Linked DNA regions of Massilia litorea. The protein of the gene in region 1 binds, or shares a complex with, the protein of each later gene. Links are inferred from orthologs where the notes say so. Each region holds a gene or a part of one and is shown in the gene's direction. Other genes may lie near its edges. The genes, in order: uvrB and LPB04_RS01905.

Evidence for each region.
Region 2: the proteins of uvrB (region 1) and LPB04_RS01905 are in contact, whole or in part, in a crystal structure (PDB 7EGT), measured with the Thermus thermophilus proteins. The link is inferred for Massilia litorea from one-to-one orthologs. Residues at the interface, in WP_096411307.1 of Thermus thermophilus: Glu23, Leu25, Arg26, Asp27, Gly28, Glu29, Arg30, Phe31, Arg55, Glu326, Asp327, Phe328, Glu379, Ser382, Gln383, His398, Gly400, Arg401; in WP_096412145.1 of Thermus thermophilus: His654, Arg656, Phe657, Gln666, Asp668, Glu669, Lys680, Arg681, Leu682, Ser683, Lys685, Tyr686, Ala687.

The regions. Positions count from the first base shown.
Region 1 is NZ_CP062941.1:2,872,191-2,878,461, reverse strand. Bases 1-2,939 are described here. They hold uvrB (excinuclease ABC subunit UvrB), read left to right. Parts: upstream 1-386; coding sequence 387-2,492; downstream 2,493-2,939. Other genes in these bases: LPB04_RS12820 (RES family NAD+ phosphorylase), read right to left, coding at 2,685-2,939; LPB04_RS12830 (amino acid aminotransferase), read right to left, coding at 1-271. In the rest of the region: more of LPB04_RS12820, read right to left, coding at 2,940-3,146; LPB04_RS12815 (FKBP-type peptidyl-prolyl cis-trans isomerase), read right to left, coding at 3,270-3,707; LPB04_RS12810 (hybrid sensor histidine kinase/response regulator), read right to left, coding at 3,782-5,830; LPB04_RS12805 (MarC family protein), read right to left, coding at 5,832-6,271. UniProt on the Escherichia coli protein: The UvrABC repair system catalyzes the recognition and processing of DNA lesions. A damage recognition complex composed of 2 UvrA and 2 UvrB subunits scans DNA for abnormalities.
Region 2 is NZ_CP062941.1:429,523-445,918, reverse strand. What follows is about bases 5,120-8,150. They hold LPB04_RS01905 (UvrD-helicase domain-containing protein), read left to right. Parts: upstream 5,120-5,494; coding sequence 5,495-7,807; downstream 7,808-8,150. Other genes in these bases: LPB04_RS01900 (BPSS1780 family membrane protein), read right to left, coding at 7,973-8,150. Outside these bases: LPB04_RS01935 (YnfA family protein), read right to left, coding at 1-179; LPB04_RS01930 (YciI family protein), read right to left, coding at 185-526; LPB04_RS01925 (hypothetical protein), read right to left, coding at 672-959; LPB04_RS23955 (acyl carrier protein), read right to left, coding at 1,029-1,607; LPB04_RS01920 (hypothetical protein), read right to left, coding at 1,659-2,171; LPB04_RS01915 (M13 family metallopeptidase), read left to right, coding at 2,403-4,472; LPB04_RS01910 (SRPBCC family protein), read right to left, coding at 4,570-5,115; more of LPB04_RS01900, read right to left, coding at 8,151-8,746; LPB04_RS01895 (homoserine kinase), read right to left, coding at 8,752-9,729; LPB04_RS01890 (DUF2782 domain-containing protein), read right to left, coding at 9,805-10,365; polA (DNA polymerase I), read left to right, coding at 10,555-13,290; LPB04_RS01880 (SDR family oxidoreductase), read left to right, coding at 13,307-14,353; LPB04_RS01875 (MFS transporter), read right to left, coding at 14,396-15,724; LPB04_RS01870 (class II aldolase/adducin family protein), read right to left, coding at 15,833-16,396. UniProt on the Escherichia coli protein: A helicase with DNA-dependent ATPase activity. Unwinds DNA duplexes with 3'-5' polarity. Translocates on single-stranded DNA with 3'-5' polarity. Initiates unwinding more efficiently from a nicked substrate than double-stranded DNA.

The DNA.
Region 1 (6,271 bases):
ATACGAGCTCCTGCACGGCTTTGTCGTACGCAGCCAGGCCTTCGATCGGAAGGTAGGTGCGTGGCGACAGCTGTTCGATCAACTTCGCCTCCGCCTTCTGCACGCATTGCAGCAGAGGCACCTTGCCGCCATCGTCGTAATAAACGCCGACCCCCAGGTTGATCTTGGCCGGGTTCGTATCGGCGTTGAATGCTTCGGTGATGCCCAGAATCGGGTCGCGCGGGGCCATGTCGATGGCGCCGAAGAGGCTGGCGGAGGCTGTAGAAGTCATCGTGATAAACTGATTTTGTCGGTGGATCGCAGCAGTTGTATAGACAGCGACGCCGCAGCGATATCTCTGCTGCGGTGCCGCAAACGGATTCCCATTCTAGCAAAGGTCTCGAAACATGGCTGATGTATCTATCGCAACCGGTCCGGAACCGACTGTGATCACCTTCCCGAACTCGCCCTTCAAGCTGCACCAGCCTTTCCCGCCGGCCGGCGACCAGCCGACCGCGATCGAAGGACTGGTCGAGGGCATCGAAGACGGCCTGATGTACCAGACGCTGCTCGGCGTGACCGGTTCCGGCAAGACGTACACGATGGCCAACGTGATTGCCCGCGCCGGCCGTCCGGCCATCATCTTTGCGCCGAACAAGACCCTGGCCGCCCAGCTGTATTCGGAAATGCGCGAATTCTTTCCGCAGAACGCGGTCGAGTATTTCGTGTCCTACTACGATTACTACCAGCCGGAAGCCTATGTGCCGCAGCGCGACCTGTTCATCGAAAAGGACTCGTCGATCAACGAGCACATCGAGCAGATGCGCCTGTCGTGCACGAAATCCCTGATGGAGCGGCGCGACGTCGTCATCGTCGCCACCGTCTCGGCCATCTACGGTATCGGTAATCCGAACGAATATCACAAGATGATCCTGACGCTGCGCCACAAGGATAAAGTAGCCCAGCGCGACATCATCGCGCGCCTGATCCAGATGCAGTATTCGCGCAACGAAATGGACTTTGGACGCGGCACCTTCCGCGTGCGCGGCGACACGATCGACATCTTCCCGGCCGAGCACGCGGAACTCGCGATCCGCGTCGAGATGTTCGACGATGAAATCGAATCGCTGCAATTGTTCGACCCGCTGACCGGCCGCGTGCGCCAGAAGATCCCGCGTTTTACGGTGTACCCGGGTTCGCACTACGTCACGCCGCGCTCGACCGTGCTGCGCGCCGTCGAGTCGATCAAGGCCGAGCTGAAGGACCGGCTGGAAGAATTCCGCCAGCAAAATAAATTGATCGAAGAGCAGCGCCTGGAACAGCGTACCCGTTTCGACCTCGAAATGATGGCCGAGATCGGCTTCACGAAAGGCATCGAGAACTATTCGCGCCACCTGTCGGGCGCGATGCCGGGCGAACCGCCGCCCACCCTGGTCGACTACCTGCCGAAGGACGCGCTGATGTTCATGGACGAGTCGCACGTGCTCGTCGGCCAGCTCTCGGCCATGTACAACGGCGACCGTTCGCGCAAGACGAACCTGGTCGACTACGGCTTCCGCCTGCCGTCGGCGCTGGACAACCGGCCGCTGAAATTCGAAGAGTTCGAAGGCAAGATGCGGCAGACGATTTTCGTGTCCGCCACCCCGGCAGAGTACGAGAATGCGCATGCCGACAACGTGGTCGAGCAGGTGGTGCGTCCGACCGGCCTGGTCGACCCGGTGATCATCGTGCGCCCTGCCCTGTCGCAGGTGGACGACGTGATGAGCGAGATTAACGACCGCATCAAGAAGAACGAGCGCGTCCTGATCACCACGCTCACCAAGCGCATGGCCGAGCAGCTGACGGAATACCTGAGCGACCACGGCATCAAGGTGCGCTACCTGCACAGCGACATCGAGACGGTCGAGCGCGTCGAGATTCTGCGCGACCTGCGCCTGGGCACCTTCGACGTGCTGATCGGTATTAACCTGCTGCGCGAGGGCCTGGACTTGCCGGAAGTGTCGCTGGTGGCCGTGCTGGACGCGGACAAGGAAGGTTTTCTCCGTTCCGAGCGTTCGCTGATCCAGACCATCGGCCGTGCGGCGCGTAACCTGAACGGCGTGGCGATCCTGTACGCCGACCGCATCACCGACTCGATGCGCCGCGCCATCGACGAAACCGAGCGCCGTCGCGCCAAGCAGATCGCCTTCAACGAGGCGAACGGCATCACCCCGGTGGGCGTGCAGAAGAAGATCAAGGAACTGATCGACGGCGTCTACAGCAATGCCGCGCAGAAGGCCATGGCCGAGGGCGCGTTGGGACTGGAAGAAGCTGCGCAGGTGGCCAAGGTCGAGGCGATGAGCGAGAAGCAGATTTCGAAGGAAATCAAGCGCCTCGAGAAGCTCATGGTCGACCACGCCAAGAACCTCGAGTTCGAGAAGGCGGCGCAGATGCGCGACCAGCTGCATGTGCTCAAGCAGCAGGCCTTCGGGGCGCCGGGGGCGGACAACGTGGTGTCGATGTTGGGCAAGTAAGGAACGGCGCTTCGGCGCCGTTTTTCTTTGGCCGGTGTGAAAGTTCGCAGCAGCGCATACGGTGATCCGCGTGGGCATGCCCACCCTACGTTACGCCACTGTTTCATGAACTTGCTACGGGCAGTAGCGCACCGTAGGGTGGGCATTGCCCACGCGTACGCGCCATGAAGATCTGCGCAACGATTCCTGCCCCTAACGCTTGAACATCCTCGGATCAAAACTGAAGCTCCTCGCAATGCTCAATTTGACCTGCTCATACGCATGATGTGCCGGATTGATCACGAGATTCACGCCCTCGCCCACGATCACCGAGGGCACGCGCATATAAAGATGTTCGCGCTTCTTCAGGAAGGCCGTGCCGAACAGCATGGCACTGCCGCCGTCATCGAGTGAATCCCAGCCTTCCGGCAAATCCTCGCGCGCCACGTCCAGCCCGAGTTCGGGATCGTCCGGCAAGTCGATCGCCACCAGCACCAGCGGCTCCTCGTCGACTTCCTCCGTGTGAACGAATTTTTCCAGCACGGCCAGCTCGACCGTCATCGCCGCGTACAGCGCCGGGACGCCCTCGCTATGCCAGTGTCCGCCGCTCTTGCGGGCGCCCTCGCAGCTGCGGTCGAGCGCCACTTTTTCGATTGCAATTCTCCAGGTTCTCATGGGTCCACAACATGAAATCGGGTGATCTCAGCATACAACGAAGCCCACCGCCCGCCGCGCACGGATCGGCCGCGCCAACGAAAAAACGGCCCGCAGGCCGTTTCGTGTCGCGACAGATAAGGATTACTTCACGTCGAGCAGCTCGACATCGAACAGCAGCGTCGCACCCGGCGGGATCGGGCCGGCGCCGCGGGCGCCATAGCCGAGTTCCGACGGAATCACCAGGGTGCGCTTGCCGCCGACCTTCATGCCGGCCACGCCCTGGTCCCAGCCCTTGATGACCGCGCCCATGCCCAGCGGGAAGCTGAACGGCTCGCCGCCGACCGAGCTGTCGAACTTCTGCCCGCGTTGCATGGCCGCTTTCGGCTCGTACAGCCAGCCGGTGTAGTGGACCACGACGGTCTTGCCGGCAACGGCTTCCTTGCCTTTGCCGACGGCGGTGTCGATCTTTTGCAGCCCCTGCGCCTGGGCAGCGGGAGCCTTCGGTGCGGCCGGGGCGGCGCCGGCGGCGGCAGCGCTCAGGAACAGGACGAGCCCGAGGGCCGAAATTGCTTGTTTCATCGTTTTACCTTTTTATGGAAGAGAAGCGCACGGAAGTATTGCCGAATGGCGCGCTTCGCACAAGCGCTGGAAACTTAAGCCGGATTGCGCTGGACCGATGCCAGGATGCTGCTGACCTGCGCCAGGTCCGCCGGCTTCACCAGATGGTGGTCGAATCCCGCTTCTTCGGCCAGTCTCCGGTCCTCGTTCTGGCCGTAACCCGTCAGCGCAACCAGGGTCACGCCGCGCAGTTCGGGCATCGCGCGCAGCTGGCGCGCCAGCGCATAGCCGTCGGTGTCGGGCAGGCCGATGTCGAGCAGCATGACCTGCGGCCGGTCGAGGCGGGCACGCAGTACGGCGCCGCGGCCGTCGTACTCCACCGAGACCGCATGGCCCTGCACTTCCAGCAGCGTTGCCAGCATCTGCGCCGCGTCCTGGTTGTCGTCGACGACCATCACCCGTAGCGGCTGCGCGCGTGCGGCCGGGGCCTCGCCGCCAGTTGCAGCCGGCGCAGAGTGTGCCGCATCCAGGCGCGGCAGGCAGATCTCGAATTCGCTGCCGCGTCCCGGCGCCTCGCTGCGCGCGTCGACGCTGCCGCCATGCAGCGCGACCAGGCTTTTTACCAACGCGAGACCGATGCCGAGGCCGCCTTGCGAACGGTCCGGCGTGCGCTCGGCCTGGGTGAAGAGCTCGAAGATATACGGCAGCACGTCCGGCTCGATGCCGATCCCGTTGTCGGTCACGGTCACCAGCACGCGGTCATCCATCGCGGTCACGCGCAGCATGATCTGGCCGCCGGTCGGCGTGTACTTGGCGGCGTTGTTCAGGATGTTCGACAGCACCTGCACCAGGCGCGTGCGGTCGCCCATTACGTGCACCGGCTCGCCCGAGAGCTGCATCGTCAGCGAATGGCGTTTCGATTCGATCAGCGGGCGCACCTGCTCCAGCGCGCCGGCCACCACGGCGTTGAGGTCGAGCTCTTCCTTCTCCAGCGTGACCAGGCCGCGCGTCACGCGCGAGACGTCCAGCAGATCGTTCACCAGGTCGGTCATGTGCTCGGCCTGGCGCGCGATGATCTCGCTCGCGTTGCGCACGGCTTTCGCGTCGAGCGTGCCCATTTTCAGCAGCTGGGCCGCGGTCGTGATCGGCGCCAGCGGGTTGCGCAGCTCGTGCGCCAGCATCGCCAGGAACTGGTCCTTCTGGCGGTTGGCGGCGCGCAGCTCGTCTTCGACCTGCTTCCTCACGGTAACGTCGCTGCCCTCCACAAAAATACCGACCACCTCGCCGGCCGCGTCGCGAATGGGCTGGTAGATGAAGTCGAGATAGCGGCGCGTGAGCGGCATGCCGGGCTCGCGCGCAACGTCGAAGGGCACGGCATGGCCGACGAAGGGCGTGCCGCTCTGGTACACCTGGTCGAGCAACTCGAAGAAGCCCTGCCCCTCGACATACGGCAGGGCTTCGCGCGCCGTCTTGCCGACCAGGTCGGTGCGCCCGATCATCTCCATATAGCTCTTGTTGGTGATCTCAAACATGTGTTGAGGACCACGCAGCACGGCGATGATGCCGGGCGCCTGCTCGAACAGGGTCACAAGGCGCTTGTTTTCCTCGTCGCGGTAGCGCTCGGCCAGCACCTGTCCGGTCACCTCGACGCAGGCGCAATAGACGCCCGCGATCGCGCCGTCGTCGTCGCGCACGGGCGAGTAGGAAAACGTGAACCAGGTCTGCTCGTCATAGCCGTGCCGGTTCATCAGGAGCGGCAACTTTTCCCAGTAGGTACCCTCGCCCTGCAAGGCGCGCTCGCCGATCGGGCCGATATCGGCCCAGATCTCCGACCAGATCTCGCGAAAAGGCGCGCCCATCGCCGCCGGATGCTTGTCGCCCAGAACGGGGACATACGCCTCGTTGTACAGGAAGGCCTGGTCCTTGCCCCATGCGCAAAACATGGGAAACGCCGAGCCGAGCATCAGCGAGACCACCGTGCGCAGCGCCTGCGGCCAGGTCGATGGGTCACCCAGGGGCGAGCGCGACCAGTCGTGCGCACGCATCAAGGCGCCGACTTCGCCGCCGCCGCTGAGGAAGACGGGCGAGGCCGCGCCGGGGGCGGCGTCCTGCGGGTGTGGGGCGGTGGCGCGCGTATCGCTCATATCACAGGGTCTTCACGAATTCCCGGATACCGCCCAGCAGCATCTCGACTGACATCGCCGTCAGGATCAAACCCATCAGGCGCTCGAAGGCCGTCATCACCTGCGGCCCCAGCTTTTGCTGCAGGCGCTCCGCACTCAGGAACACCATCAGCCACACCACGCCGACCGCGGCCAGCGCCGCCACGTGGACCATGGTCTCGGATATCGTATTCGAGCTGAACAGCAGCACGGTGGCCAGCGCCGAGGGACCGGCCAATGCGGGAATCGCCAGCGGAACAATAAAAGGTTCGCCATGCTCGCTCTTGCCCAGCACGCCGTCGGGATGCGGGAAGATCATGCGGATCGCGATGATCAGCAGGATGACGGCGCCGCCGATGCGCAGCGCGATCGGGCTCAGGTGCAAGGCGGCGAGAAAATGCTGGCCGAAGAACATGAACACCA
Region 2 (16,396 bases), 2.4 Mb from region 1 along the record:
CCGGCGGCAGTCGGATGCAGGGTCAGCAGCCAGGCGAACAGGGTCAGCGATGCGGCGGCCGGCAGCAGCAGCCAAACGGATTTACCTTGCTTGAGTACCAGCCAGGGCAGATAGCAGCCGACAATTTCGGCGAGGGCGGTGAGGGCGAAGAGGGCGGTGAAACGGATCAGGTCCGGCATCTACATCAGCTTTCAGGATCGTAGTAGAACTCGCGCAGCTCCTGTGCACAGCGGCAGGCCGCAGCGAGCTTGGCCGCCCACCGAACAGCATCCGGTCTGGACGGCAGTTCGAGTACGCAAAAGCCCCCATCGAACTCTCTGGTCTGGCGATATGTGTCGCTTGTGCAGCTGCCGTCCGCTGCAACCATGACGGGTGCGACCTCGATATTGATTCCACCGCCAAACACGTAGACCCCGGCGGCCTTTGCCTCTCGGATAATCGCGTGCGACGCTTCAGCAACAGCAGGCATGTCCTCGGCAGGAACATCCATTGCGCTCGCGGGGAAGGAAACAAGAAACTTTGTCATGGGCCGCTCCTCGGTGATGACGTTTTACATACAAAAGGTGACAGGAGGCTGGTCTGGCGGGTGGACTTGGTGAACCGTGCTCGTCCGATTTCTGGTTTGGTAGCGTCTGCTTGCGACCCGAAGCGGACCTCGGGCAGCCCTGCTGTCAGCGGGCAGGCTTACCGAAAACGCGGTTGTACCAATACGTCTTTGGTGCGGCAAACCAATCTTCGTTCTTGGACGTTCGGAATTGGGACAGCTGGGCCATTGGTATTTGATAGCGACTGAACAAAGCTAACAGGTCTCTAAGAGATGCTTGCGATAGGTTCGTTCTGACCACCAACGTATCTTGTTCCCACCGAAGGACACCCGAAATCTCCATCGCCCACTCAAACAGATGCTTCTCGTCGAGCTGCGAACCAAAATGCACTCCCGAACAGTCGAGATAAATCATTGGTCTCCTTGTTCTTCTGCGTCCGCTCTTGGCCGGTTGCAGACCTCTAGTGTACGTTCGCAACCGACCCTAAGCGGACGGCCGAACAGTGGCCAATTGTGGCTGTGCATTGATGAATAGCACCAGATCCCGAACCGTATCGACCTTCCCGTAAAAAGGGTTGCTTTCGGTCTCATCAAGCGAGTGCCCAGTCCGCGCGGCAATGTCCACCAACAATTCCTCGATGTCGTCGGAATCTATGTGCAAGTCGTCCAAGAGAACGTCCGACGCTCGCACGGGGAAGGCCGGTACGTATGACTTCATCAGTCGCTGGATCTCCTGATGTGCTGCACGAATGACCCAAGTATCCACATGCCTGGTCGAGAAACTCCGTGCAAAGGTACATATTGATTCCTCGTCACGGATGCTGGAAATCGCTTCAAATCTGCGCTTTTCCCGTTTGTTGATAACAGTCACGTAAGCGCAAAACACAAGAATCAGAAACGCTGTAATGCACCGGACCACGTTCGAGAAGGAATGCACAAAATACCCGAATCCAACCAACAAAGCTCCCAGCAGCCATACCCATGAGAAGCCATTCTCGCTGCGAGGTGGAACGAGTCTTGACGGAGAACGCATGGTCTTTACCTTGTCGATAGGTTGACGCAAATGCCCGCTTCTGGCCGATTGCGGACCTATTGTAGCGTCCGCTTACGACCCTTAGCGGTCGTAGGACCACTCCAAGAACTCGCCAACGGTGTCCGATGAGGTCAGCTCTAGCAGCGCCTCTGCAAGCTCGTGTTGACCCTTTGCGGCGGCAGTAGCAGACAGAGCGCAGGCCGTAAAAGCAGCGCTCCACTGCTTTTCTTCGGCACTTGCAACCAAAGCAGGAATGCGGCTTAGTGAGTCGAAGTAATCTGCTACCAGCTCATCGGGAACATCGACGCCATTCTTGTGCCGGCAGATTTCGACCCATGCGGGGAAGTGAAAATACACATCGGTCACGCGTTCTGGTGAGCTAGCGATTGCCGCGATAACGTGTGGAACCGCTGCGAACGAAGCCGAGTACACGTCGCCTTGGTGAGCAAGGGCACTCCATAGGCTGAACCACGGTTCGGATCTGCCATCATCACTGGGTAAAGCCGATAGCTGCCGAAGAAGCTCAGGAATCTTCGCAGCGCTGCCGTACGCATCGCTCAGCTCACTCCACCGTGGACTACTCAGTTCCAGCATCTCTTGCCCCCTTTATCGTGTGATGCACCGCGCACTTCGTCAACGGCTGCTTCTGGCCGATTGCAGGCAGCCCGAGCGGCCAAGTGTACGAAGTTGTTGCTATCAAAGCAAGTATGACGCTTTATCGGCCGGTTTAATACGCGTTCTGCATTCCCTATCAGCAGCTGATCATTATTGCTTCAGCAATATTTATATGTCAGCATGGAGGATCACTTTCGCGGACATCCACCCATGCACCAACTGACCCGTCTTGCCCTCGCCGGCGCGCTTGCCTGCAGCGCCGCCTTCGCCGCTGCCCAGACCACCGAACCGGATCGTCCGGCCACGACCTTCCCCTACACGCCGGGCCTGGACGTCAGCGCGATGGACAAGAGCGCCGATCCCTGTGTCGATTTTTACCAGTACGCGTGCGGCGGCTGGATGAAGAACAACCCGGTCCCAAGCGACCAGGCGCGCTGGTCGGTCTACAGCAAGCTGGCGCAGGATAACCAGCGCTACCTGTGGGGCATCCTCGACGGCCTGGCGAAACAGAAGGAGGGCCGCAACGCGACCCAGCAAAAGATCGGCGACTACTTCGGCGCCTGCATGGACGAGGGCGCGATCGCCAAACGCGGCGCCGAGCCGCTGGCGCCGTTCCTCACCCAGATCGACAGCATGGCCTCGATCCGCGAACTGCCGCGCGTACTGGCCGGCTTGCAACTGGCCTTGTCGAGCGAGGATTTCTTCTTCGGGTTCAGCTCGAACCAGGACTTCGGCGACTCGACCCGCGTGATCGCCTTTGCCAGCGGCGGCGGCCTGGGTTTGCCGGACCGCGACTATTACCTGAAAACCGACGCGCGCTCAAAGGAAATCCGCGCCAAGTACGAAGCCCACGTGCGCACGATGTTCGGCCTGATCGGCGAATCGGAAGCGAGCGCCAAACGTTCGGCCGCGACCGTGATGCGCCTCGAAACCGCGCTGGCCCAGGCCTCGCTGACCCGGGTCGACAAGCGCGACCCGTATAAGCTGTTCCACAAGACGGACCTGAAAGGCCTGCAGGCGATGACGCCGGGTTTTGATTGGAAAAGCTATCTGGCCGCCGCGGGCCAGCCGGGCATCAAGACCTTCAACGTGACCGAACCGAAGTTCATGAAGGCGTTCAGTAAACAGCTGCGCGCGAACGACCTGGTGGCGGTCAAGACCTATCTGCGCTGGCATGTGCTGAAAAGCCTCTCTCCGGCGCTGGCGCCGCAGTTCGACCAGCCGCATTTCGCCTTCTTCAGCCAGACCCTGCGCGGCGTCGAGAAACAGCCGCCGCGCTGGAAGCGTTGCGTGCAGCTGGTCGACGCGCAGCTGGGCGAAGCGCTGGGCCAGGAATTCGTCAGCCGCGCATTCTCGCCCGAGCTGAAGGCGAAATCGCTGCATATGACGCGCCAGGTGGAAGAGGCCATGGCGAAAGACATCGAGTCGCTCGACTGGATGAGCCCGGACACGAAGAAGCGCGCCCGCGAAAAGCTCGACGCCATCGTCAACAAGATCGGCTACCCGGACACCTGGCGCGATTATTCGGCCTTCGAGGTCCGGCCCGACGATTTCACCGGCAACGCCATCCGCGGCACGCAGTTCGAGAACCGGCGCCAGCTGGCCAAGATCGGCAAGCCGCTCGACCGCAGCGAGTGGCTGATGACGCCGCCGACGGTGAATGCCTATTTCAATCCGCAGATGAACGACATCAACTTCCCGGCCGGCGTGCTGCAGCCGCCGCTGTTCGATCCGAAGATGGACGACGCCCCCGGCTACGGCAACACGGGCGGCACCATCGGCCACGAACTGACCCATGCGTTCGACGACGAGGGCCGCCAGTTCGATGCCAGGGGCAACCTGAAAGATTGGTGGACCAAAAAGGACGCCAAGGAATTCACCGACCGCGCCCAGTGCATCGTCGACCAGTACGCGGGCTACACGGTGGTGGACGACATCAAGATCAACAGCAAGCTGACCCTGGGCGAGGATGTGGCCGATCTGGGCGGTGTGATCCTCGGCTGGATGGCCTGGAAGACGCAGATGGCGAGCATGCCTCAGCAGGCGCAGCCTGCGCGTGATGGCCTCACGCCGGAGCAGCGTTTCTTCGTCGGCTATGCGCAATGGGCCTGCGAAAACGACCGTCCTGAAAACCTGCGCGTCACCGCCATGACCGATCCCCATTCGCCGGGCAAGTACCGGGTGAACGGTGTCGTGATCAACATGCCGGAGTTCGAGAAGGCCTTCGCCTGCAAGCCGGGGCAGCCGATGGCGGCGCTGAAGCGTTGCCGGGTCTGGTAAAAGCTGCATCCCGGCCGCGGTCGGGACGTCCTGCGAACGAAGACAGCCCGGAGGCCATCGCTGGCCTCCGGGCTGTTTTTATTCAACGCTGCACTGATCAGTGCTGGTCGATCTTGCCGCGCCATGCGCCCGTTTCGGAGCCGCGCTTCTCCAGCATTTCCTTGTAGTTTTGCAGGTTCGAGCGCGTTTCCATGCGCACCGCCCCAAGGGCGTCGCCGATGGCTTCCAGCGCACCGTCCGGCTGGTAATCCATCTGCAGCGTCACGCGGGTGACGTTGTCCGAGATTTTATGGAAGGTTACTACGCCGGCATTGTGCACGCCGCCGATGCTGCGCCAGGCGATGCGCTTGTCGGGAATCTGCTCGGTGATTTCCGCATCCCATTCCTTGTCTTCGCCGGCAATATTCGCTTTCCAGTGCAGGCGCTTGTCGTCGAGCTGGCGGATTTCCTTGACGCTCTTCATGAACTGCGGGAAGTCCTCGAACTGGGTGAACTGGTTGTAGGCCGTGCGCAGCGGGACGTTCACTTCGATCGCCTCGATGATCGACGAATCGCCGTTCTGGGTGCGGCCCTTCTTCATTTGTTTCGACAACATCATTCCGCCGACTGCAAGTGCGGCGACCGTCACGACTCGATTCAACATAGGTTTCTCCTTTGGTGACAACAATGGATATTGGACCACGCGATGCATCGCGTATTTGTCGTTAAGTTAAGCGAATTTCTGAACAGGTGGCGCGCGGGAGGGATGCGTGCCGTTACTGCTGAGTTAAATGAAGATATTGAAAGATAGAGCGGCTTTTTCGATTTTCGCTTGGAAATTGCTCATGCATGGTGCGTGGGAAATTGACGAATCCATGCATGAGATGCAGCACGAGCGGTGGGACATCGGCGGCCAGCCCGCTGCGCTCAATGCGAAATATTCTTTCAGAATACGAGCTCGGTCGAAATTTTCTGTCAACACTGAACAGTTTCTACGCGTGACTGGATGGGCATACAGTAGATCCCGGCGCTATAATGGCCGCATGAATCTCCTTCACAACCTCAATCCCGAACAATTGGCAGCCGTTACGCTGCCCTCGCAAAGTGCGCTGATCCTTGCCGGCGCCGGTTCGGGCAAGACCCGCGTCCTGACGACCCGTATTGCCTGGCTGCTCCAGACCGGACAGGTGAGCCCGGCCGGCATCATGGCGGTAACGTTTACCAACAAGGCGGCGAAGGAGATGCTGACCCGCCTGTCGACCATGCTGCCGGTGAACACGCGCGGCATGTGGATCGGCACCTTCCACGGCCTGTGCAACCGCCTGCTGCGCACCCACTACCGCGACGCCGCGCTGCCGCAATCGTTCCAGATCCTCGACTCGCAGGACCAGCTGTCGATGATCAAGCGGTTACTCAAAGCGGCAAACGTCGACGATGAAAAATATCCGGCCAAAAACCTGATGTACTTCATCAACAACGCGAAGGACCAGGGACTGCGCGCGGGCCAGGTCGAGGCCTACGATCCGATCGAACGCAAGATGGTCGAGCTCTACGAACTCTACGACCAGCAATGCCAGAAAGAAGGCGTGGTCGATTTCGCCGAGCTGCTGCTGCGCTCCTACGAGCTGCTGTCGCGCAACGCGCCGCTGCGCCAGCACTACCAGATGCGTTTCAAGCACGTGCTGGTCGACGAGTTCCAGGATACCAATGACCTGCAGTACAACCTGCTCAAACTGCTGGCCGGGCATGGCGAGCAGGTCGGCGGCGCCATCTTCGCCGTCGGCGACGACGACCAGAGCATCTACGCCTTCCGTGGCGCCAACGTCGGCAACATGTCGGCCTTCGAGCGCGATTTCCATGTCAAGAACCTGATCAAGCTGGAGCAGAACTACCGCTCGCATGGCCACATCCTCGACAGCGCCAACTACCTGATCGCCAACAACACGAAGCGTTTGGGGAAAAACCTGCGTACCGATGCGGGGCAGGGCGAGCCGGTGCGCATCTATGAAGCATCGTCGGATCTCGAAGAAGCGCAGTGGATCATCGAAGAAGCCAAAAGCCTGATGGGCGAAGGCCTGGAGCGCAAGGAAATCGCGATCCTGTATCGCTCGAACGCGCAAAGCCGGGTCATCGAGCACGCGCTGTTTGCGGCCGGCATTCCCTATACCGTCTACGGCGGCCTGCGCTACTTCCAGCGCGCCGAGGTCAAGCATGCGATCGCCTATCTGCAGCTGATGGACAATCCGCACAACGATTCCGCTTTCCTGCGCGTCGTGAATTTCCCGACCCGCGGCATCGGCGTGCGCTCGATCGAGCAGCTGCAGATGGCGGCCGATACCTATGGCATCTCGCTGTACGCGGCCGTGCCCTACATGACGGGCAAGGCCGGCACCTCGCTCGGCGGCTTCGTGAAACTGATCGAGGGCGCGCGCTTCGAGACCCAGCAGCTGGCGCTGCCGGAAATGGTGCGTGTCGTGCTCGAGCGCAGCAACCTGCTCACCCACTACGCCAACGAAAAAGAAGGCGCCGACCGTATCGAAAACCTGGAGCAGATGGTCAACGCGGCGACCCAGTTCGTGCAGGAAGAAGGCTTCGGCCAGTTCGCGCCGGCCCACCTGGGTCCGCCCTCGCAGGCGCAGGCCGGCGACGCGGTCGTGTACCAGGACGGCATCGAGATCATGGATGCCGACACGCCGCTGCCGCAGGTCATGTCGCCGCTGTCCGCCTTCCTCGCCCACGCCTCCCTTGAAGCGGGGGATGCCCAGGCCCAGGCGGGGCAGGACGCGATGCAGCTGATGACGGTGCACTCGGCCAAGGGCCTGGAATTCGATGCCGTGTTCATCACGGGTCTGGAAGAGGGCCTGTTCCCGCATGAAACCAGCGCCCGCGAGGCGGACGGCGTGGACGAAGAGCGGCGCCTGATGTATGTGGCGATCACGCGCGCACGCAAGCGTTTATATATGAGCTTCACCCAGCAGCGCATGCTGCACGGCCAGACCCGTTTCAATATGAAATCGCGCTTCTTCGACGAGCTGCCCGAAGAAGCCCTGAAATGGCTCTCGCCGCGCGTGCAGAGCCACTGGTTCGCCAACAAGAAGGCGGCGACCGCCTGGGACGACGCCGCCTTCCGCAACGCCGGTAGCGACAACAAGATCGCCGCCCAGATCACCCAGAAATCGGGCGGGGGCTCCGGCTGGCGCATCGGCGAAGCGGTGGCGCATGCCAAGTTCGGCGAAGGCGTGATCGTGAATATCGAGGGTGGCGCCGGTGCGGCGCGCGCGCAGATCAACTTCGGCGCGGCCGGGATGAAAGTGCTCGATCTGTCGGTGGCGAAACTGGAGCGGATCGCCCGCTAAGGGGGCCTTGCGTAGGGTGGGCATTCATGCCCACGCGGTGATACGCAACGGCTCCGACTTCGTACCTGATGACCGCGCCCCCGCGTACTGCTCCGATTGCATGCTCGATTATCGTGCCGTCGCGTATCACCGCGTGGGCGGAGATCCGCCCACCCTACAACAGCTTCACTTGTCGAGGTTGACGCGCCCTGTCGCCGGCATCTCCACCGGCTTCCCGAAAATCTGCCGATACCCCGCATACATCGCGCACTGCAGCAGCAGCACGAACAGGAAGATCAGCCACATGATCGCCACGCGCGCCAGGCTCGTGCCGCCCAGCACCAGCGCGACGATGAAGCAGATGCCGAAGAAGATCGCGAACCAGGCCATCAGCAGCACGATGAACACGCGCGCGCTTTTCAGGACGGCGAAGAAACTGTAAAAGGTGGCCTTGCCCGGCCCCATTTGCTGCCAGTAGGTGAGCGGCGCGGCAAAGGCCAGTGCGATCAGCACCGCCACGTCCAGCAGGAAAATGCCGAACATGGCCAGCAGGTCCGAAGCTTGCACCTGCGGCGGCGCGGCCGGGTCCACCGGCTGCGACACCTGCTGCCAGAAGCTCGGGTCGATCGCGACCTTGGTGAGCAAGGTCAGCAGCAGCGAGGCGCCGAGGTAGATCAGGCCGATCTTGCACAGCGGACCGATGACCGGCTTCCTGAAGCCGGTCAGCAGTACCGGGGGCGTGACGCGCTCGCCGTTCTCGATCATCAGGCAGGCCTTCATGAAAGCCATCGAGAACGAGGGAATCAGGACCACGGCCACCATCTTGCCCAGCAGCGGCACGGCGCTGATCAGCAGGCTGAACAGGATGTTGGCGAACAGCAGGGTCGTCAGCGCGGCGGGTTGTTTGCGGAACAGGCCGGTGCCTTGCTTCAGCCAGTTCCAGCCGGTAATTGCGGGCATGTTGTTCATTCGAAATTAGCCAGGCGCGGTGCGGGCGTCGCAATGCGCTCGCGCAGGATGCGCTCGAAATGGGTGGGGTCGTGGGGCGTCAGCATCTCGGCCTCGCGCGGCACGTAAAAGTCGTACAGGCGCGACAGCCAGAAGCGCAGCGCCGCGGCGCGCAGCATCGGTTGCCAGGCAATGTCTTCCGCATCGGTGAACGGGCGCACGGCGCGGTAGCTGGCCAGCAGCGCATTCACGCGCGCCTCGTCGAGCTCGCCGCTGTCCAGGTCGATGCACCAGTCGTTGACGGTCACGGCCAGGTCGAACAGCCAGGTGTCGACGCCGGCAAAATAAAAGTCGAAGCAGCCGGTCAGCTTTTCGCCGACGAACATCACGTTATTACGGAACAGGTCGGCGTGGACCGGGCCGCGCGGCAATTGCGCGTAGACGGGGCTGGCTGCGAACTCTGTCTGGAACGTGACTTCATCGTGCAGGAAGCAGGCGTTCGCGGGCGTCAGATAGGGCAGCACGAGCGGCGTGGTGGCCTGCCACCACGCCAGGCCGCGCAGGTTCGGCTGCTGCATCGGGAAGTCGCTTGCTGCCAGGTGCATGCGCGCCAGCATCGTACCGACCTCCGCGCAGTGCACCGGTTGCGGGTCCATCTGCGAGCTGCCCTCGAGTTTACTGACGATGGCGGCCGGCTTGCCGTGCAGCGGCACCACGAGGTCGCCGACGGCATTCGGCACCGGCGCCGGCACCGGGATGCCGCGCTCGGCCAGGTGGCGCATCAGTTGCAGGTAGAAGGGCAACTGGTCGAAGTCGAGGTTCTCGAAGACCGTCAGCACATACTCGGCACGCTCGGCGCCGCGCTGGGTCGTCAGGAAGAAATTACTGTTTTCGATGCCGGAGGCAATGCCCTTGAGCGCCACTGCCTGGCCGAGAGGAAACTGTTTCATCCACTGGGTGAGGTCATCCAGTGTTACCGCCGTGAAAACTGCCATGGTGCGAGAGGGCTTGAAAGTCTGAGGTGGAAAGAATCTGGGCGCGCGGGCGCAAGCGCCTGCCTGGCAGCTGGATCAGCGGGTAGCGGGCAGCGGCGGTGGCGGCGGAATGTCCGCCGGCTTCGTCATCTGGACAGTTGCCGGCGGCACCTTGACCTTCGGTGCGCCTGCAGCGCCGATCGAGCTGGCGGTCACGCTGCCTGGCGGCGCCGGCGCCGTGGTTCCCGCAGCGGCAGCAGCAGCCTCGGCATCGGCCGCCTTTTTCTTCCCGTTCAGGTCGAATTCCATCACCTGCCATTGCGGTGCGCGGAAGGCGCTGCTCTGTGCATCGCCCGGCACCGCGTTGCCGGCGGGCTGGTTCGGCTTCAGCGTATAGTGGCTTTTGCCCGCCTGGACTTCGACTTCGGTCACCTGGCCATTGTTGCGCTTTTCCTTGATCCGGGTGCCGCGGCGCGGTTCGATCTTCGTGGCCGGCTCGTCGCTGCCCGGTTCGATGCGTTCGGTCTGCGGCTGCCCGCTGGTCGCAGCAGGTGCGGCCGGCGAGGTTTGTCCGGTCTGGGCCGTTTGTGCGTACACTGTGCCGGCGCAGGCCAGCAGGGCGATCGACAGGGTCAGGCGGGGAAGTGTGCGCGGCATGATGGTCACCTAATATCGTTTGAACCATTGTAACAAACACAGTGCCTTCCCTGTGAAATGTGTGCCGGCGACCCCATATAAGAGCTCAGCCGCAGCCTTCCTGTTGTGCTTTCTTCATGCCGATTCTGCGATAATGTACCACCCGCTTGCGGACCCACTTTTGGCTCTTCGCCGCTTCACCCTACACCTATGCAAAATACCCTGCTGCTCGTCGACGGTTCCAGCTATTTGTACCGCGCCTTCCACGCCTTGCCCGACCTGCGCGGCCCGGACGGCCACCCGACCGGCGCCATGCACGGCATGGTCAACATGCTGCGCCGCCTGCGCGCCGACTATCCGGCCGCCTACATTGCCTGCGTCTTCGATGCGAAAGGTAAAACCTTCCGCGACGATATGTACCCAGAGTACAAGGCGACCCGCGCCTCGATGCCGCCCGACCTCTCCAAGCAGATCGAGCCGATCCACGAAGTCGTGCGCCACATGGGCTGGCCGATCCTGATGGTGGAAGGAGTGGAGGCGGACGACGTGATCGGCACCCTGGCCGTGCAGGCCGCGGCGAAGGGCATGCACACCATCGTCTCGACCGGCGACAAGGACCTGGCACAGCTGGTCAACGACAAGGTCACGCTCATCAATACGATGAGCAACGAAAAGCTCGACGAAGCCGGCGTGTTGACGAAATTCGGCGTGCCGCCGAACCGCATCATCGACTACCTGACCCTGATCGGCGACACCGTCGACAACGTGCCGGGCGTGAACAAGTGCGGCCCGAAGACGGCCCTGAAATGGCTTGCCTTGCACGGCTCGCTCGACGGCGTGATCGAAAACGCGCACACGATTACCGGCGCCGTCGGCGAAAACCTGCGCTCGGCATTGGAATGGCTGCCGCAGGGACGCCAGCTGATCACGGTAAAAACCGACTGCGACCTGATGGGCCACGTGATCTCGATCGAGGAAAGTTTAGTGGCGCGCCCGGAAGACACCGATGCGCTGCGCGACTTTTTCAATCGCTACGGCTTTAAAACCATGCTGCGCGAACTGTCGCAAACGCCGACCGGCGGCCCGGTCCTCAATTCGCCGGAAGGCGCACAGGACACGCTGCCCGGCATGCCGATCATCAAGGGCGAATACGAACTGGTGACGACCTGGGAGCAGCTCGATAAATGGCTGGCGCTGGCCGATGCGGCCGAGCTGACTTCGGTCGATACCGAAACGACTTCGCTCGACCCGATGACGGCGCAGATGGTCGGCATCTCCTTGTCCGTCGAAGCGGGCAAGGGCGCCTATATCCCGGTGGCGCACCGCTATGCCGGCGTGCCGGAACAGCTGCCGCGCGAAGAGGTGCTGGAACGCATGCGCGGCTGGCTGGAAAACCCGGACAAGCCGAAGCTGGGCCAGAACCTGAAGTACGACATGCACATTTTTAACAACCATGGGGTGACCTTAAAGGGCATCGTCCACGATACGCTGCTGCAGTCCTACGTGTTCGAGTCGCACAAGCCGCACGACATGGACACGATGGCGATGCGCCACCTCGGCTACACGACGATTCCTTTCGTCGACGTCTGCGGCAAGGGCGCCAACATGATCTGTTTCGACCAGGTCGAACTGAATCGCGCGACCGAGTACGCGGCCGAGGATTCCGACATCACGCTGCGCCTGCACCAGACCATGCTGCCGCACGTGGAAAAGGATGCGGGCCTGAGCTTCATCTACAGGAACATCGAGCTGCCGACCCAGATCGTGCTGCAGAAGATCGAGCGTAACGGCGTGCTGATCGACGCCGCGAAACTGGAAGCGCAATCGCGCGAACTGGGCGCGCGCCTGGTTGAACTCGAAGCCAAGGCCTACGAGATGGCCGGCGGCCCGTTCAACCTCGGCTCGCCGAAACAGATCGGCGAGATCTTCTTCGTGAAGCTCGGCCTGCCGGTCATCAAGAAGACCGCCACCGGCGCGCCCTCGACCGACGAAGAGGTGCTGCAAAAGCTGGCCGAGGATTTTCCATTGCCGAAGGTCCTGCTCGAGCACCGCAGCCTGTCGAAGCTGAAATCGACCTATACCGACAAGCTGCCGAAGATGGTCAATCAGAGCACCGGCCGCGTGCACACCAACTACGCGCAGGCAGTTGCCATCACGGGCCGCCTGGCCTCCAACGATCCGAACCTGCAGAACATCCCGGTACGCACCGGAGAAGGCCGCCGCATCCGCGAAGCTTTTGTTGCGCCGCCGGGCAGCGTGATCGTCTCGGCCGACTACTCGCAGATCGAGCTGCGCATCATGGCCCACATCTCGGGCGACGAAGCGATGCTGAAGGCGTTTGCCGAAGGCGTCGACATCCACCGCGCGACCGCCGCAGAGATCTTCGGCGTCGCCCCGGACGAAGTCGATTCCGAGCAGCGCCGCTACGCCAAGGTCATCAACTTTGGCCTGATCTACGGCATGAGCGCCTTCGGCCTGGCCCAGAACCTGCAGATCGAGCGCGGCGCCGCCGCCAACTACATCGACCGCTACTTTGCCCGCTTCGCCGGCGTGAAGCAGTACATGGACGAGACGCGCCTGGCGGCCAAGGCGAAGGGCTATGTCGAGACCGTGTTCGGCCGCCGCCTGTGGCTCCCCGAGATCAACTCCCCGAACGGCCCGCGCCGCGCCGGCGCCGAACGGGCGGCGATCAACGCGCCGATGCAGGGCACGGCCGCCGACCTGATCAAGCTGGCGATGATCGCGGTGCAGGGCTGGCTGGAATCCGAAAAACTCGCCACGCGCATGGTCATGCAGGTGCACGACGAACTGGTGCTGGAAGTGCCGGAAGCCGAGCTGGAACTGGTCAAAACGAAGCTGCCGGAGCTGATGGCGGGTGTCGCCGAACTGAAGGTGCCGCTGGTGGCCGAGACCGGCGTGGGCGCGAACTGGGAAGCGGCGCACTAAGCCAACGGAGGAACGGATGAATACCAAATACAGTGCGCTGGTCGTCGGCGCCAGCGGCATCATCGGCAACGCGGTCGTGCGCGAACTGCAGGGACGTCCCGACTGGCAGGTCCGTGCCTTGCCGCGCACCCTTGTCGACGGCGTCGAAACCATCAAGGCCGACCTGCTCGACGCGCAGGCTACCGCGCGGGCCCTGGAAGGCGCGCGCGACACCACCCACGTGTTCTACGCCGCGCTCAAGGGCGGGACCGACCTGCTGGACGAAGAGCGGATCAACGGCGGCATGCTGCGCAACCTGCTCGACGGCCTGAAAAGCGTGGGGGCGCCGTTACAGCGCGTCGTCCACTACCAGGGCGCAAAGGTCTACGGCGTGCACCTGGGTGCAACCCAGGCCCCGTTCTATGAGGACGATCCGCGCCACCTGACCCCGAATTTTTATTATGCCCAGGAAGACCTGCTGCGCGAGCGCAGTGCCGCCGGCGAGTTCGAGTGGTCGATCCTGCGCCCGGACGTCGTGGTCGGCGACATCGCCGGCAACCCGATGAACATCGTGATGGTGATGGGCGTGTTCGCCGCGCTGAGCCGGCAAGCCGGCGTACCGCTGCGCTTTCCGGGCACCCGGAAAGTGTATTCCGGCGTGCTGGCCCAGACCACGGATGCCGACTGGATGGCGCGCGCCAGCGTCTGGGCCGCGCTCGACCCGGCGGCGCGCGGCGAGGCTTTCAACCTGGTGAACGAGCCGTTTCGCTGGGAGCGCGTCTGGCGCCACGTGGCTGCAGCCTTCGACATGGAAGTCGGGCCGCCGCAACCCTTGTCGCTGGCGCAGCAGATGCCGCTCAAGGCCGACGCCTGGGAGCGGCTGGTGCGGCAGCACGGCCTGCGCACGCCACCCTTCGAGAAACTGGTCGGCTGGTGGTTCGGCGACTTCGTGTTCAACACCGAATTCGACATGGTGTCGGACATGGGCAAGATCCGCCGCGCCGGCTTCACCGAAGCGGTGGAGACCGAAGCGACGATCGTCCACGCCATCGAGCGCTTGCGTGCGAAGGGCCAGTTGCCCTGATCCGAAGTCCACTCGCCGCGACGGCGAGTGGACCAGGCCGGATCAGCCGGCCACCGCCTTCGGCTTGTCCTGCGGCCCGACCCCGTCCGTCACCTGCGCAGGCCCACGCCCGCGCACGAACACGAGGGTCGTCAGCGCCGCCAGCGCCGCGAGGCCGGCGAGCGCATACAGCCCGCCTTCGAAACTGCCGGTCGCATCCTTGATCCAGCCCACCGCATACGGTCCGACGAAGCCGCCCAGGTTGCCCACCGAGTTGATGAAGGCGATCCCGCCCGCCACCGCGGTGCCGCTCAGGTAAGCCGAGGGCAGGGGCCAGAACGGTCCCTTGCAGCCGAGGATGCCGACCGCGGCCAGCGCGAGCGACAGGATAGCCCAGATCCCGCCGCCGAAGGCCGCCGCCATGTACAGGCCGAGCGCGGCCATCACCATGGTCAGCACCAGGAACCAGCGGCGTTCCTTGGTGCGGTCCGACCAGTAGCCGATGATCAGCATGCCCGCGCAGCCGACGATATAGGGCAGCGAAGTCAGGAAGCCGACGGCCAGGTTGCTGAAGCCTTGCCCCTTGATCATCTGCGGCAGGAAGGACGACAGGCCGACGTTGGCGCCGGTGGCGCAGAAGTAGACGAAGCTCAGCGCCAGGATCGCGGGGTTGGTGAACACTGCCCGCAGCGACGAGGTCTGCTTCACCTTGCCCGCCATTTCGCGGTCGGCCGCCAGCTGCCCCTCGAGCCAGGTCTTCTCGGCCGCGGTGAGCCATTTGGCGCCTTCCGGACGGTCGGTCAGCCAGCGCAGCACGACCCAGGTGGCCAGCACGGCGGGCACGCCCTCGATGATGAACAGCCACTGCCAGCCCTTGAGGCCCTGGACCCCGTCCATCCCGAGGATCCAGGTCGAGAGCGGCGCACCGACCGCGATCGACACGGGGATCGAGAGCATGAAGGCTGCGATGATGCGGGCACGGTAGCGCGCCGGGAACCAGTAGGTCAAATACAGCACCACGCCCGGGAAGAAGCCCGCTTCGGCCACGCCGAGCAGGAAGCGCATGACCAGGAAGCTGTTCGCTCCCTGGATGAAGGCCATGCCGGTCGAGAGCAGGCCCCAGGTGAACAGGATGCGCGCAATCCAGCGCCGCGCGCCGACCTTGGCCAGCATCAGGTTGCTCGGTACTTCGAAGAGGCAGTACCCAAGGAAGAAAATCCCGGCACCCCAGCCAAAGACGTAGGCGGAGAGGCCCAGGTCCTTGTTCATCGTCAGCGCGGCGAAGCCGACGTTGATGCGGTCAATATACGACAGCACATACAAACCCATGAGCAAGGGCACGAGGCGCCAGAAAATCTTGCCCATCACTTTCTTTTCGATTGCGGTTTCCATTTGTGTCTCCTGATTGTTGCGCGCGTCCGTTTCGATGGACGCACGCAGCCGCCTCGCTCCTCTTGCGGGAGCTGTGCTGGCCTGGTTTGTGGATCGGGGAGGGGTGAATCAGTCGCGGTAGGACGTGTCGCGGCGGTCGAGCAAACGCAGCATGGCTGGCCACTCCATGATGCCATACGGCCTGCGCACATGCGGCTCGAACTGGTTGGCCGTCTTCTCGATGACCTTCTGGGGCGGCACGATCAGGGCCGCATTGCATGCCAGCGCGTCGAGCTGCACCTTGCAGGCGTTCTCCAGCCAGTACATCGTGTTGAAGGCCTCGGCGACGCTCGGGCCGCAGGTCAGCAGGCCGTGGTTCCGCAGGATCATCACGTCCGAGCTTCCGAGGTCGGCCACCAGGCGCTCGCGCTCGTCCACGTCGACCGCGACGCCTTCGTAGTCGTGGTACGCCACCTTCCCGAAGCGCATGTTCGTCTGCGCGATCGGCAACAGGCCGCATTCCAGCGCCGATACCGCCATGCCCGCCCGCGTGTGGGTGTGGATCACGCAATCGACGTCGGCGCGCGCGCCGTGGATCGCGCTATGGATCACGTAGCCGGCCTGGTTGATGCCATAGGTCGGGTTCGGGTTGAGCAGGATGTCGCCCGCCAGGTTGATCTTGACGAGGCAGGA